2 regions of the Mesorhizobium salmacidum genome follow, and region 1 is predicted to be linked to the other one. Evidence: predicted binding sites of a transcription regulator. Region 1 holds the regulator's gene; the other holds the start of a gene.
What was found. Region 1 encodes HrcA, which represses chaperone genes, less so after heat shock. Its sites were predicted from a motif close to GTTAGCACTCNCNNNNNGNGAGTGCTAAC; they were not measured.

Region 2: a site for HrcA is predicted at 2,079-2,107, ahead of O7A60_RS27130 (co-chaperone GroES). Genes of this name have one in related genera too.

Annotation. Positions count from the first base shown of each region.
Region 1 is NZ_JAPYKS010000023.1:53,458-61,385, forward strand. It holds gene O7A60_RS25760 (LysE family translocator) at 1-491, opposite strand, end outside; gene O7A60_RS25765 (PQQ-dependent sugar dehydrogenase) at 621-1,967, opposite strand; gene O7A60_RS25770 (hypothetical protein) at 2,051-2,248, opposite strand; gene hrcA (heat-inducible transcriptional repressor HrcA) at 2,389-3,471, opposite strand; gene rph (ribonuclease PH) at 3,740-4,456, shown strand; gene O7A60_RS25785 (VOC family protein) at 4,639-5,049, shown strand; gene rdgB (RdgB/HAM1 family non-canonical purine NTP pyrophosphatase) at 5,049-5,726, shown strand; gene hemW (radical SAM family heme chaperone HemW) at 5,723-6,901, shown strand; gene O7A60_RS25800 (low molecular weight protein tyrosine phosphatase family protein) at 6,905-7,228, shown strand; gene O7A60_RS25805 (hypothetical protein) at 7,287-7,475, opposite strand; gene O7A60_RS25810 (hypothetical protein) at 7,483-7,668, opposite strand; gene rsmI (16S rRNA (cytidine(1402)-2'-O)-methyltransferase) at 7,837-7,928, shown strand, end outside.
Region 2 is NZ_JAPYKS010000027.1:48,635-56,562, reverse strand. It holds gene groL (chaperonin GroEL) at 25-1,653, opposite strand; gene O7A60_RS27130 (co-chaperone GroES) at 1,712-2,026, opposite strand; gene O7A60_RS27125 (hypothetical protein) at 2,273-2,527, shown strand; gene O7A60_RS27120 (DUF1488 family protein) at 2,524-2,790, shown strand; gene O7A60_RS27115 (DUF6500 family protein) at 2,791-3,009, opposite strand; gene O7A60_RS27110 (hypothetical protein) at 3,083-3,274, opposite strand; gene O7A60_RS27105 (hypothetical protein) at 3,279-3,485, opposite strand; gene O7A60_RS27100 (LacI family DNA-binding transcriptional regulator) at 3,847-4,890, shown strand; gene O7A60_RS27095 (ABC transporter substrate-binding protein) at 4,966-6,213, shown strand; gene O7A60_RS27090 (carbohydrate ABC transporter permease) at 6,590-7,516, shown strand; gene O7A60_RS27085 (carbohydrate ABC transporter permease) at 7,516-7,928, shown strand, end outside.

The DNA of each region.
Region 1 (7,928 bases):
ACCAGCACGACGAACAGGACGACGAGCGTCAGCGCGACGAGAATGCCGTAGTCGGCAAGCGTGATGGTCTTCAGGTCGACGATGGTCGGCGTGATGGCGAGATAGAAGATCATCGTCTTGGGATTGCCGAGCGTCACGGTGAGGCCGGCGATGAAGCTCGACAGCAAGCCGCCCTTGCCCTTCCTGGCTTCGATGGTTTCGGGCGTGATGCCGGCGGTCCAGAAGCGCCAGCCGAGGAAAGCGAGATAGGCGACGCCGGCCCATTTGATCGCCAGGAAAACCATGCCGAACTCCTGCGCGACGAAGGCCAGGCCCAGCACCACGGCGGTCAAATAAGTGAGATCGCCAAGCATCAGGCCGAAGGACATGGCGAGCGACGAGCGAAAGCCCGAGCCCAGTGCACGTGCGACGAGCGCCGTGACGCCGGGGCCCGGGATGGCGGCGGCGACGCCAAGCGCGGCGCTGTAGGCAAGAAATCCGGTGAGGGTCATGGATTCGGTCTCGGATGAGGGCGCTTCATCGCATATATCTGAATGGAATTGAATTTACTGAGGACTGGATTCGATTGCACCAGCTCCCTGTGAGACCTGGTGAGGGGGCCGGCGCTGCCAATAGACGGATCAGGACCGGCCGTCACTATAGGTCACGCGCCAGATTGTGCCGTTGCCGTCTTCGGTGACGATCAGCGCCCCGTCCTTGGCCACCGCGACGCCAACCGGCCGGCCCCAGACCTCGCCGTTGGAGACGACAAAGCCGGTCATGAAGTCCTCATATTCACCGGTCGGCTTGCCGTCCTTGAACTTGAGCCGCACCACCTTGTAGCCGGTCCTGTTGCCGCGGTTCCAGGAGCCATGCAGGGCCACGAAGGCGTCGCCTTGGTACTCGGCCGGAAAGCTTTTGCCATCATAGAAAGCGATGTTGAGCGGCGCCGAATGCGCCTGCATCAGCACGTCGGGAATATCAGCCTTGCCGGCGAGGTCGGGACGCTCGCCCTTGTGGCGCGGGTCCTCATTGTTGCCGATGTAATACCACGGCCAGCCATAGAAGGCACCTTCCCTGACCGTCGTCGCGTATTCCGCCGGCGTATTGTCGCCAAGTGCGTCGCGCTCGTTGACGACGCACCACAGCGCGCCGGTCGCCGGCTGCACGGTCATGCCCGAACAATTGCGCAGCCCGGTGGCGACGATGCGCCCATTCCTGCCGTCGGGGTCGAAAGCCCGCACCTCGGCCCGGCCCGCCTCGGAACCCCAACTGGCGCCGAGCGGCTTCGACTTGACCCAGGCGTCGAGCCCGCCTCTGGGTCTTTTGCCCATGTCCTCCGCGATATTCGAGCCGGAGCCGACGGAGAGGTAAAGTGTCTTGCCGTCGGGGGAAAAGGCGATGTCGCGGGTCCAGTGGTGGCTCGAGGGGATGTCGTCGACAATGGTTTGCGGTTCGCCCGAGGCCTTCAGATCGCCATTGCGGTAGGCAAAGCGCACGATGCTGTCGCTGTTGGCGACATAGACCCATTGCGGGTCATTGCCGGGTGGATGGAAGGCGATGCCATAGGGCTGGTTGAGGCCGCCGGCGAAGATGCTTTTCTCCGCGGCTTTCGCGCTTCCGTTCGTCAGCCGGTAGACACGGACCTGGTTGGCTTCGCTGTCGGCGACGAACAGGTCGCCGTTCGGCGCGACACGCACGACACGCGGATTGTCGATGCCGGACGCAACGAGTTCCGCCGAAAAGCCGGGCGGCAGTTGTGGCTTGGCGCCTTGCGGCCTCTCCGTGAGGCCGGCGCCGTTCGAGGCGGATTTGGTGACATAGGGTCTCGGCAGGTCTTCCGGCTTGATCAGCCGGCGCACGCCGGGCTTATCGGCGCGCCAGTCGCCGAAGGCTGCCGGGCCTTTGAGCACGGGCCGGTCGGTCTGCTGGGCGAGAGCCGCGGTCGTGAGAAACAGTGCCGACATCGCCAGTCCGGCCAATCGCATCACTTCCTCCGCTCGGTCGTGAAGGAAATTAACGATCGGCTTGTCCGTGGGTTCCGTCACGCACGGTGAGCAAACTTCCGGGATCAGGTCCCGGCAGCGTAGAAATCGTCGTCCAGACGCTTTTCCAGTTCCACGAGATCGGCCGGCAACGGCAGGCCCATAGCGCGCATTTCCCGCAGTTTTTCGCGCAGCTGTTCCTGAATTTCGTGCTGGTCCTCCGGCTGGTTGACCATCTCTTCGAGCAGCAGGCTGATCTGGGCCTTGAATGATTCCAGCGCCATTCTTTTTCTCCTTTGCAGCCGGTCCTTCGGTGTCGCACCAAAGGTATGTCGAGATTCGGGTCAGGCCGAGTCGAAAACGGTGGCACCGGACGCGCAGGTATCAGCCGTTTGCAGGCCGGCATCACCTGAATATCAATGCCTTAGCGCAGCATACGGGAAATCAGCTGCGCCGTATAATCAACCATCGGCACGATGCGGGCATAGTTGAGCCGGGTCGGGCCGATGACGCCGAGCGCGCCGACGACGCGGGCGTCCTTGTCGCGATAGGGCGCCACCACCAGCGACGAGCCCGACAACGAGAACAGCTTGTTTTCCGAACCGATGAAGATGCGGACGCCCGATCCCTCCTCGGCTAAGTCGAGCAGCTGGATCAATCCATCCTGCGTCTCCATGTCCTCGAAGAGATGGCGCAGCAATTCGATGTCGGCCTGGGCGGTGACGTTTTCGAGCAGATTGGCGCGGCCGCGCACGATAAGCCGGGCCGGCAGGCCGCTTTCGGCGCCCGCCCACACCGCCAGTCCCTTCTCGACGAGGTCCTGCGACAGCGTGTCGAGCGCCGCCCTCGTCTCTTCCTTGATGCGCGCGATCTCGGTGCGCGCCTCGGCCAGCGTGCGGCCGCGAATATGTGCGTTGAGGAAATTCGAGGCTTCGTGCAGCTGCGAGACGGTGATGCCGGCGGGCAGCTCGACGACGCGGTTCTCGACATCGCCATTCTGCGACACCAGCACGGCAAGCGCCTTGGTCGGCTCGAGCTGGATGAACTCGATATGCTTCAGCGCCACCTCGTTCTTGGCGGCCAGCACCAGGCCGGCGCCGCGCGACATGCCCGACAGCATCTGGCTGGCCTCGATCAGCATGTGCTCCAGCGTCGCCCCCGAGCCGGAGGCCCGCACCTGCGCCTCGATGGCGCGGCGCTCCTCGTCGGAGAGGTCGCCAAGCTCCATGAAGGCATCGACGAAGAAACGCAGGCCAGCCTGCGTCGGCAGACGGCCGGCCGAAATATGCGGCGCGTAGATCAGCCCGAGATGCTCGAGGTCGCTCATCACGTTGCGGATGGTAGCCGGCGACAGTGAGGACGGCAGGATGCGCGACAGGCTGCGCGAGCCCACGGGCTCGCCGTCCCTCAGATAGGAATCGACGATGCGCCGGAAGATGTCGCGCGAGCGCATGTCGAGCGATTGAAGCGCGGGCGACTGCGACGCGGGATCGACTGGCTTGGTCATTTGGCCAAAAACCTCCGGTTTAAGGATATAGACTTCGTTAGGCCGCGCGCAACCGGTGTCTGTTCCGGATCACCCCGGGCTGTCTGTGTCGGATCACCTCGGGGTCTGTGCCAGATCACCTCGGTGTCTGTGCCAGATCACCTCGGTGTCTGTGCCAGATCACCTCGGTGTCTGTGTCAGATCGCCGGTCCGTTTTCCTTTGCGCGCTGCCCCCCTTGCGTCTAAAAGCCGGCCACGATTTCAAGAAACTGACAAGAAAGCAGGCCGAATGCGCCCCTCCAAACGCCAATTCGACGAAATGCGCGCCATCTCTTTCGAGCGCGGCGTCTCCAAACACGCCGAAGGCTCCTGCCTCGTGAAGTTCGGCGACACGCATGTCCTGTGCACCGCGAGCCTCGAGGAAAAGGTGCCGGGCTGGATGCGCAATTCCGGCAAGGGCTGGGTCACGGCGGAATACGGCATGCTGCCGCGCTCGACCGGCGAGCGCATGCGTCGCGAGGCCTCCGCCGGCAAGCAGGGCGGCCGCACGCTGGAGATTCAGCGCCTGATCGGCCGCTCCTTGCGCGCCGTGGTCGACCTGCAGGCGCTGGGTGAACAGCAGATCACCGTCGACTGCGATGTCATCCAGGCCGACGGCGGCACCCGCACCGCTTCGATCACCGGCGGCTGGGTGGCGCTCTATGATTGCCTGCGCTGGATGGAAGCCCGGCAGATGGCCAGCGTTTCGAAAGTGCTGAAAGACCATGTCGCGGCGATTTCCTGCGGCATCCATGACGGCCAGCCGGTCATCGACCTCGATTATGTCGAGGATTCCTCGGCCGGCACCGACGCCAATTTCGTCATGACCGGCAAGGGTGGCATCGTCGAGATCCAGGGCACCGCCGAGGGCGAACCTTTCTCCGAGGACCAGTTCGCGACGCTTATGGGCCTGGCCAAGAAGGGCATTTCCCGGCTGGTCAGCCTGCAGCAGATGGCGGTGGCGTAGGGTTTAATGCCGAGCTTGAACGCCCCCCTCTGGCCTGCCGGCCATCTCCCCCTCAAGGGGGGAGATCGGATACGGTCTCGGCCTTCGCTGGTTTTCAGCGTTGCTGGGTGTGCGACAACATCGAAATTGCCAATCTCCCCCGTTGAGGGGGAGATGCCCGGCAGGGCAGAGGGGGGCGCCTCGTGATACCCTCCGCCATCCTGGAATCCGCCCTCTACGTCACCGATCTCAATGCCGCTGAACACTTCTACACCGACGTCCTCGGCCTCACCCTGCTCGGCAAGGTCGACGGCCGCCACCTTTTCTTCCGCTGCGGCCCTGGCGTCCTGCTCGTCTTCAACGCCGAGGCGACCAAAATTCCGCCCGCACCGGACGCGAAGCTGAAAGTGCCGCCGCATGGCGCGGTCGGCGAGGGTCATCTGTGCTTTGCCGCCAGCGCCGCTGAAATCGACGGCTGGAGAACACATCTTCAGGCGAAGAAAATCGCCATCGAAAGCGAATTCGAATGGCCGCAAGGTGGCCGTTCGATCTATATACGCGACCCCTCGGGCAATTCGATCGAGTTCGCCGAGCCAAGAATCTGGGGCCTTTGATGCATTCACCAAACCTCCATGCGCTAGATGGCAAGAAGATCGTCGTTGCCAGCCACAACGCCGGTAAGCTGCGCGAATTCGCCGACCTGATGGGTCCATTCGGCTTCGAGGCGAAGTCGGCCAAGGAGTATGGCCTGCCCGAACCGGACGAAACCGGCACCACCTTCGAGGAGAACGCCTACATCAAGGCCTTCGCCGCCGCAAAGGCGACCGGCCTGCCGGCGCTGTCGGACGATTCCGGCCTCTGCGTCGACGCGCTCGACGGCGCGCCCGGCGTCTATACCGCCAACTGGGCCGAGACGCCGGAGGGATCGCGCGATTTCGCCATGGCCATGCAGCGCACCGAAGTCGCGTTGCAGGAAGTCGGCGCCGCCACGCCCGAACAGCGCACGGGCCGCTTCGTCGCCGTCATCTGCCTCGCCTTTCCCGACGGCGAAGCCGAATACTATCGCGGCGAGGCCGAGGGCACGCTGGTCTGGCCGCCGCGCGGCGAGCTCGGCTTCGGCTACGATCCGGTGTTCTTGCCCAATGGCTTCGACAAAACCTTCGGCGAGATGAGTGCCGAGGAAAAGCACGGCTGGAAGCCAGGCCAGGCGACGGCGCTGTCGCACCGCGCCCGCGCCTTCCAGAAATTCGCCCAAGCTCGGCTTGATTCGGTCAGGCTTGGCTCCGCATGATCGGACCCGCAACCACCATGGCGCTCGACCGCGGTCCCGGCTTCGGCGTCTACGTGCATTGGCCATTCTGCGCGGCCAAGTGCCCCTATTGCGACTTCAACAGCCATGTCCGCCACCAGCCGGTCGACCAGGAGCGCTTTGCCGCCGCCTTCGAGGCCGAGTTGGCGACGATGCGCCAGCGCACCGGGCCGCGCGACGTGACCAGCATTTTTCTCGGAGGCGGCACGCCGTCGCTGATGAAGCCGGAAACGGTGGCCAGGGTTCTGGATGCGGTGGCCAGGAACTGGACGGTGCCTGATGGCATCGAGGTGACGCTCGAGGCCAACCCGTCCTCGGTCGAGGCGGAGCGTTTCCGTGGCTACCGGGCGGCGGGGGTCAACCGCGTCTCACTCGGCGTGCAGGCGCTGAATGACAAGGATTTGCGCTTTCTCGGCAGGCTGCACAATGTCGAGGAAGCCTTGCACGCCATCGGGCTCGCGCGCGAAATCTTTCCGCGCCTGTCCTTCGACCTGATCTATGCGCGCCCCGGGCAGACGCCGCAGGATTGGCAGGCGGAACTCGAACAGGCGATCGGCCATGCCGCCGACCATCTGTCGCTTTACCAGCTGACCATCGAGGAAGGCACGCCCTTCCATGCGCTGCACGCGGCGAAGAAATTCGTCATTCCCGACAACGACCACGCCGCCGATCTCTACGCGTTGACGCAGGAAATCACATCGGCGCACGGCCTGCCGGCCTACGAGATTTCCAACCACGCCAGGCCGGGCGCCGAGAGCCGGCACAATCTGACCTACTGGCGCTACGGCGAATATGTCGGCGTCGGTCCAGGCGCGCATGGCCGCTTCATCGAGAACGGCCATCGCGTGGTGACGATTGCCGAGAGAATGCCGGAGACCTGGGCCAATCTGGTCGAGGCCAAGGGCCATGGCATCACCGGCGGCGAACTCCTGACGCGCTCCGAGGAGGCCGACGAGTTTCTTTTGATGGGGCTCAGGCTCGCCGAAGGCATTGACCTCTCCCGCTACGAGGCGTTTTCCGGACGCGGCCTATCGAGCGCGCGGCTGTCGGTGCTGCAGGGTGAGGGGCTGGTGGCGCCGATCGGCAATGCGCGGCTGCGCGCCACGCCGGCCGGCATGATCGTGCTCGACGCCGTGGTGGCGGACCTGGCGCGCTAACCCTTGAAAAACGTCCTCTTCGTCTGCGGCCAGAACCGCTTGCGCAGCCCTACCGCCGAGCAGGTGTTTTCCACGCGGCGCGACATAGAAGTCGCCTCGGCCGGCACCAATCTTGATGCCGACACTCCGCTGACGCACGAACTTGTCGCCTGGGCCGACATCATCTTTGTCATGGAGAAAATCCACCGGACGAAACTGCAGAAGAAATTCAAGGCCAACCTGAAGGCGGCCAAGGTGATCTGCCTCGACATCCCGGACGACTACGAATTCATGGACCCGGAGCTGATAGCGCTTCTGAAGGCGCGCGTTTCACGATATCTGGACTGAGCGCCTGGCCGGCGTTCGCCCCTCCGCCTTCGCGGCCGCCTCGCCGATCTGAGCCAGATCAGGCGTCGTGTTTGTGGCGGTGCTTTCCGCGCTCCTTCTCTGCATGCGTCTCGCCGCTCCGGACCGGCTTGGCGCCGTCTTTGTCGCGGCGGCCACGGTGCTGGTCGCCTATCGGAGATTGCGGTACGCCGTTGCGGGCGGTTTTCGTTTCAAGACGGGTGATGAAGATATCGAAGCGATTGGGCATCGTCCGGTCAGTGCTCCGTCGTGCTGTCGGGTTTGTTGTCGGAAAGCCTGACGTCTGTTGGCAAGGCACTCGCGGCCTGCTTGGTCAGGCTGGTGTCGTTCCGAGGTGGCAGCCGTTTGTCCTGGCGTGCGGCACTCCGGCTGCGGCCGGCATAGTAAGGCTCGAAAGCGTCCTGTATCGTCAGGCTGTCCATCCTGTCCTCCCTTGGGAATCAGGGGCTAAATCTGCCAAACCCGGTTTCGTTCCCTACTGTGGCGAAGGAATGGCGATTGCCTTACACCGGTGCGAGTTTTGCAAGCCGGCGCCAGCCATGCCAAACAAGATTTGGCGGGCCAGATAGGCCTGAACGGAGACGGCATTGGTGACTGGCGAGACAGGCAAGCGCAGCTATGTGGTCGGGCAGGCCGAGATCGCGGCTCGTCCGCTCGATCCGGCGCTCTATCTGGTGGCGAC
Region 2 (7,928 bases), on a different contig from region 1:
GCCCCCCGCAGGTCGACTGAATCCTTAGTAGCCGCCCATGCCGCCGCCGCCGCCCGCCGGTGCCGCATTCTTCGGCGGGACGTCGGTGATCATCGCTTCGGCGGTGATCAGCAAGGCCGCGATCGAGCCGGCGTCCTGCAATGCCGTGCGCACCACCTTCGCCGGGTCGACGATCCCAGCCTTGATCATGTCGACGTAGACCTCGTTCTGGGCGTCGAAGCCCTGATCGTGTTCCTTGCTGTCGGCGAGCTTGCCGACGACGATTGAGCCTTCGACGCCGGAATTCTCGGCGATCTGGCGGATCGGCGCCTCAAGCGCGCGAAGCACGATGGAGATGCCGGCGGTGACATCGGCATTGGCGCCGTTCAGGCCTGACAGCGCCGACCGGGCACGAAGCAGGGCGACGCCGCCGCCTGGCACGATGCCTTCTTCCACGGCCGCACGCGTGGCGTTCAGCGCGTCGTCGACGCGGTCCTTCTTTTCCTTCACTTCCGATTCCGTGGCGCCGCCGACGCGGATGACGGCAACGCCCCCCGACAGCTTGGCCAGCCGCTCCTGCAGCTTTTCCTTGTCGTAGTCCGACGTCGTCTCCTCGATCTGGCCCTTGATCTGGGCGACGCGCGCCTGGATCGTCGCCTTGGTGCCGGCGCCGTCGATGATCGTGGTGGTGTCCTTGTCGATCAGCACGCGCTTGGCGCGGCCAAGCATCTCGACGGTGACGTTTTCAAGCTTGATGCCGAGATCCTCGGAAATCATCTGGCCCGATGTGAGCACCGCGATGTCTTCCAGCATCGCCTTGCGACGATCGCCGAAGCCCGGCGCCTTGACGGCCGCGACCTTGAGGCCGCCGCGCAGCTTGTTCACGACCAGGGTGGCGAGGGCCTCGCCTTCGACGTCCTCGGAAATGATCAGCAGCGGCCTGCCGCCCTGCACCACCGCTTCGAGGATGGGCAGCATCGCCTGCAGATTGCCGAGTTTCTTCTCGTGAATGAGGATGTAGGGATCCTCAAGCTCAGCGCGCATCTTGTCGGCATTGGTGACGAAGTAGGGGCTGAGATAGCCGCGGTCGAACTGCATGCCTTCGACGACGTCGAGTTCGGTGTCGGCGGTCTTGGCTTCCTCGACGGTGATGACGCCGTCATTGCCGACCTTGGTCATCGCCTTGGCGATCATTTCGCCGACGCTGGCGTCGCCATTGGCGGCAATGGTGCCGACTTGCGCGATCTCGGCCGACGACTTGACCTTCTTGGCCTTCGCCTTGATTTCCCCGACGACGGCGGCGACGGCCTGGTCGATGCCGCGTTTCAAATCCATCGGGTTCATGCCGGCGGCGACCAGCTTGGCGCCTTCGCGCAGGATCGAAGCGGCCAGCAGCGTGGCTGTCGTGGTGCCGTCACCGGCGAGGTCGTTGGTCTTCGAGGCCACTTCGCGCACCATCTGCGCGCCCATGTTCTCGAACTTGTCGGCAAGCTCGATTTCCTTGGCTACGGTGACGCCATCCTTGGTGATGCGCGGGGCGCCATAAGCCTTGTCGATGATGACGTTGCGGCCCTTGGGACCCAGCGTCACCTTCACCGCATCGGTGAGGATTTCGACGCCGCGCAGCATGCGGTCACGCGCATCGGTGGAGAATTTGATTTCCTTGGCAGACATGATTTTTTCCTTCGAGTGTGAGGGGGCCAGTCGCCGCGCCGAACGCGCGGCGCTCCAGTCAGGCGGCCTTCTTGGCTTCGACAGCCTTTTCGATGACGCCCATAATGTCGGCTTCCTTCATGATCAGCAGGTCTTCGCCGTCGATCTTGACCTCGGTTCCCGACCATTTGCCGAACAGGATCAAGTCGCCGGCCTTGACGTCGAGCGGAACGAGCGCGCCCTTTTCGTCGCGTGCCCCCGGACCGACGGCAATGACTTCGCCTTCCTGCGGCTTTTCCTTGGCATTGTCGGGAATGATGATGCCGCCCTTGGATTTTGTATCGCCTTCGGCGCGCCGGATGACGACGCGGTCGTGGAGTGGACGGAACTTCATGAGAACTTCTTTCTGGGGCCGGCATAGGCGGCCGCGCCCTCTGTATAGGCGGTTTGGCACTCGATAGATAGGAGTGCCAAAATTTATCATGGGACGGAATTAAATATCGGAAGTATTATTTTCGCACGCGGTTTCCTGATATCCGAAATCAGTCAAATATTTCAAAAAGTTGAATTTTGGCGGCCGAGCGCCTATTTATCGGACAAGTTCGTTTTCACGATTTCATGCGCAAGGGAGATTTCTTCGATGGCCGACGGCAATCAGACGATCATGGAAAAAGCTGAAGCCCGCTTTGTCGACAAGCAGAAGAAGAACGCGGAGCGCAACAAGGCAACCGCCGAATACATGTCCGAGGCGAAAGCCAGGGAGATCAAGACCGCAAGGCTGAGGGAGTTGCGGCTGGCCAAGGAAGAAGCCGACCGCGTGGCGGAAGCGCTGAACCCGACGCCGAAGAAGAAGCGAGTGGTGAAGAAGGCCGCCGCAACGGGGGTCAAGACATGAGCCTGACCTTTCCCAATAGCAGCCGCAGCTATGACGTGGCTGGCCAACGCATTCGTTTCGTCGGCCATGACGGCATGTTCCAGATTTCCTTCTCGGTGGCCGCCGACGCCATGACCAGGATACAGCCGAACACCGCCGCCGACGAGGCCGGCTATCTTGCCGCCTTCGACAGGTCGAGTTCCACTATCCACGACGTCGCCGCCAAGGCCTACGGCCGCACCCACAAGAGCCTGTATGTGCTGACGGCCGCCGATTTCGGCTGATCAGCCGAGGTCCGCGACCATCGTGCGTATCTTCGCAGCCTTTTCAAAATGGTCGAGGCGGTGGGTTCTGATCCACCATTCGGCGACTTCCATCAGCAACTCGGGGTCGTCGTTCTTGTTGGCGAAGAACGCATAGAACGACACGCCGACGCTGGGCCCTTTTTCGGAAATCCTGCGGTCACAGACCTCCAGTATCTTCTGCTTCAGGCTGGCTCTCACGGGAATCCTCTGATTTGCGGTGCGGCGGGATCTTGCCCGCGCCAAGTGCCGCCCTCTGCAAACGTTGGCCAGGTCAGGACTTACGCTCGGCCCTCTCCCGTCGCTTGACGTCGCGGATATTCATCTGATCGACCAGCGCGTTGGCATCCTGCGGGCTCATGCCGACCATCACCCTTTGCCTGACCACCGCGGGCTGGCCGGTAAAGACATCGATGATGGCCCAGCTTTGAGGCAAGTCCATGCGCAGTGCGTAACGGTTGGCCATGCGGCTAGCCTCGCGCGAAGAGAAATGCGGCGCCGAGGATAGCGACTGTCCATACGACGACCGACAGTTGCAGCGCCGTGGCGCCATGCGAGGCCAGGGCCTGCCGCAGTCGCGCCGCAAGACCCGCCGGCCGGACCGGCACCGGAAGGACGGCGACCGGTGCCTTGACGCCAAGTTTTCCAAAGACGGGCAAGAGCGACGGTTCACGCACGAAACTGACCTCGAATGTCGCGAGATGGGCTCCCCGGCAAAGGGATGCCCGGCCCCTCCATAGCACCCTTTCGCGAACTCCTTGCATACCAAATCGGCGCCGCCTGCCGATCGGTCCGGGAGATGTCGGATCCTTTCAGCTGGCGCGCGCGGCCAACGGTGACCCCCGATTGGCGGCACCCGTCGCGAAATTCGATCTCGCCAGCGACCACAACTTTTCCCCTTGATCAGCCCTTCGATCTGGCCTAGCCTTGAGTTGAGAAAAGGTTTTTCCAGATGTTCCCGATCAGGCTCGGCCACTGGCCGGGCCTTGTTCCGATCGGTAAGGGAAAACCTTTTCCCAACTAAGGATTCTTGCCGCGATGGCATTGGACGACCTGCCAGTTCCGGTCTTTCCCAAGCCCGTCACCTTGCGTGACGTGGCCGCGCAGGCCGGCGTCAGCGTCGCCACCGCCTCGAAAGCGCTCAACGACCAGGGGCGCATGACGGCCGAGACCCGCGAGCGCATCCGTGAGACGGCGCGCAGCCTGGGTTTTCGTCCCAACGGCCTGGCGCAGAGCCTGCTCAGACGCCGCTCCTTCACCGTCGGCCTGCTCACCAACGATACCTATGGCCGTTTCTCGCTGCCGCTGATGTCGGGCATATCGGACGCGCTGGTCGATGCCGGCGTTTCGGTGTTCCTGTGCAATGTCGAGGAGGATCAGCGCCTCGGCCAGCTCCATGTCGAGGCCATGCTCGACAAGCGCGTCGACGGCATCATCGCCACCGGCAAACGCATCGACCGCCATTTGCCGGTCGACCTCGCCAATCTGCGCGTCCCGGTGATCTACGCCTTCACCCAGCCCGATCCCGACGCCGTTGCCTTCGTCTCCGACGACGGCGACGGAGCGCGGCTGGCGATCGAGCATTTCTGCCGGCTCGGCCGCAAGCGCATCGCCCATGTCAGCGGGCCGGCGAGCTTTGCCGTGGTGCACGAACGGGCGCAGGCTTACCGCGCCGTGTTGACGGAAAACGGCCTGCCGGTGATCGAGCCGCTGCTCGGCTCCTGGTCGGAAGCCTGGGGGCATGAGGCGGTGGCGCGGCTCTTCGACGGCAGAGGAAAAAAGCCGGACGCCGTCTTCTGTGGCAACGATCAGATCGCGCGCGGCGTCATCGATGCGTTGCGCGAACGAGGCCTCGGCGTGCCTAATGATGTCGGCGTCATCGGCTTCGACAATTGGGAGATCGTGGCGGAGGCGACCCGCCCGCCGCTGACCTCGGTCGACATGAACCTGGCAGCACTCGGCCGCGAGGCCGGGCTGACCCTGCTTTCCCTGGTCGGCGGCAAATCCGCCACGCCAGGTATCAGAAAACTGCCGTGCCGGCTGGTGGTGCGGCAGTCCTGCGGCCGCCTGCCGGATGGTTGAGAAAGACGGCTGACAAACGAAGCGCCGCAATCGGCGGCAAGCCGCGGATCGCGGCCAAATGTGGAGGAGGAGAACATGAGGACTTTGATTGCCAAACTGGGCCTTACGGCCGCCGTTCTGGGCTGCGGCCTGCAATTTGCCGCCGCCGATACCGCCAATATCTGGGTACGCGCCGACGGCTCGAACTTCATGCCAAGGATCGTCGACGCCTTCAACAAGGCGAACAAGGATCAGGTCAAGCTCGACATCATCCCCAATGCCGAGATCATCCCGAAATATGGCGCGGCGGCCGCCGGCGGTACGGCGCCCGACGCGCTGTCGCTCGACCTGATCTACACGCCCTCCTTCGCCGCCGCCGGCCAGCTGGAGGACATCACCGACTGGGCGAAGTCCCTGCCCTATTTTTCCAGCCTGTCGCCGGCGCATGTGAAGACCGGCACTTACAAGGACCATATTTACGGCTTGCCCTTCTCGGCCGACGCCTCGGTGCTGATCTGGAACAAGAAGCTGTTCAAGCAGGCAGGCCTCGACCCCGAGAAAGGTCCCGCCAACTGGGCCGAGATCGAAGCCGACGCCGAGAAGGTCAATGCGCTTGGCGGCAACATCAAGGGCTTCTACTTCTCCGGCAATTGCGGCGGCTGCAACATCTTCACCTTCACGCCGCTGATCTGGGCCTCGGGCGGCGACATCCTGTCGGAGGACGGCTCGAAGGCGACGCTGGACAGCCCGCAGCTGCGTGGCGCCATCGATCTCTACCGCTCCATGGTCAAGAAGGACCTGGTGCCGGCGGGCGCGCAGACCGACACCGGCGCCAATTTCTTTGCCGCCTTCGCCGCCGGCAATATCGGCATCTCGCCATCCGGCGCCTTCGCCATCGGCGCGCTCAACACGCAGTATCCCAATGTCGACTACGGCGTCACCTTCCTGCCGGGCAAGGATGGCAACTGGTCGTCCTTTGCCGGCGGCGACAATTTCGTCGTCACCAAGGGCACCAAGAAACTCGCCGTGGTGAAGGAGTTCCTGGACTTCGCCTATTCGCTCGAAGGCCAGACGATCCTCGCCAAATACGGCAGCCTGCCGGTGCGCGGCGACATCGCCAAGGACGCGCTCAAGGATCTCGATCCGCGCTACCAGATCGCCGCCGAGGCGATGGCCAAGGGCAAGACGCCCTATTCGGTGGTCTTCAACGACCTGATCAACTCCGCCAACGGCCCGTGGACGCAGATGATCAACGAGGTCTTCTTCGGCGACGACGTCGACGGCGCGATCGCTAACGCCCAGGAGACCATGCAGTCGATCATCGACCAGGCGCCGCAGAAGTAAATGCACGCCTGCCGGCCGCCCGCCTGTCTCCCTGGGCGGGTGGCCGGAAATTGTTTTGATTCAAATAGCAGGCTATCGCATTGAGAAACCTCACTTTTATCACGAATTCGGTGCGTGGCAAGGCTCGCTCCCCCTTCTCCCCTTGTGGGGTGAGAAGCGGTCCGCGCAGCGGACGAAAAGCCAACTGCTTGGCTTTTCGAGCTTCGAACGCCCTGAGCCTGCGAAGGGCCGGGGGGTGGCCGATCCACCCTGCCGGGTCCCCGCTGCTTCGCAGCGTCCCGGCGTTCGCTGGCCTTTCATCGTGCCACTGGCACGATGAATTCGCCTTCGGCGAACCGGCCGCTCACCCCACAAGGGGAGAAGGAAAGGGCAACCCATGACCGCCATCACCACAACCACCGCCCCGCCTCGCGCCCGAAAACTCGTCGGTGCCGGGCGCCGGCAATGGATCGGCCTGCTTTATGTCGCGCCGGCGGTGGCGCTGGTCATGCTGTTCTTCGTCATACCGCTTGGCATGACGGCCTGGATGTCGCTGCACAACTGGCCGCTGATGGGCGAGCACTCCTTCATCGGCCTCGGCAATTACTGGGCGATCCTGCGCGACACCAGGTTCTGGAACGCGCTGAGATTCACCGGCTACTACACGCTGGTCGTCACCATCGCGATTTTCGCCGTCGCCTTTCCGCTGGCGATCTTCATCGAGCGGCCGCGCCCGTTCACCAACCTCTACCGCACCATGTTCTTCATGCCGGCGGTGGTCGGCTTTGCCTCGGCGAGCCTGCTCTGGTCATGGCTCCTCAACGTCGATTCCGGCCTGTTCAGCCCCGCCGCCTACGACCTCGGCCTAATCGACAGAAAATTCAACCTGCTCGCCACCTTCCAGCCGGCCTTCTGGTCGATCATCGCCATGGTGGTGTGGAAGGTCGCCGGCTTCACCATGATCATCCTGATGACCGGCCTGCAATCGATCCCGCAGGACCTGCAGGAGGCAGCCGTCATCGACGGCGCCGGACCGTTCGCGCGGTTCCGGGCGATCACCCTGCCGCTGATGCGCCGCACGCTGGCGCTGGCGCTCATCCTCTCGGTGGCCGGTTCCATCCTTGCCTTCGACCAGTTCTACATCATCCTGCGCGGCGGCCCTCGCAACCAGACGCTGACGGCGGTCTACTGGATCTTCAACCAGTCCTTCGTCTCGTTCAAGCTGGGTTACGGCGCCGCGCTTTCCATGGTGCTGCTGGTCATCCTTGTGGCGCTCAGCCTCGTCCAGCTCTGGCTGCTGCGCAAGCCCGAGGGGCTCGACTGATGGCGCAGGCGATGTCAGGCAGAGGCAAGCTCGCCGCGCGCTTGGCCAGGCACTCCACCGGCATCATCGCCTCGGTGCTGTTCGTGGCGCCGATCGTGTGGACGGTGCTGTCGGCCTTCAAGCCGGCGCAGGAGGCCCGCCTGCCGCCGCTGCCGCCCTGGCCGACGTCCGGGTTCTCGCTGGAAAACTACGCCACGTTGAACAGCTTCGGCGACGGGCTGTGGGTCTCGGCGCAGAACAGCATCTATGTCTCGGTGATGACGGTCATATTGTCGGTCATCGTCAGCGTGCTCGCCGGCTACGGTTTTTCGCGCTTTCGGTTTCCCCTGAAGGATCTGTTCTTCGTCCTCATCCTGTCGACGATCATGATTCCGTTCCAGTCGATCCTGACGCCGATCTTCCTGGTGCTGAC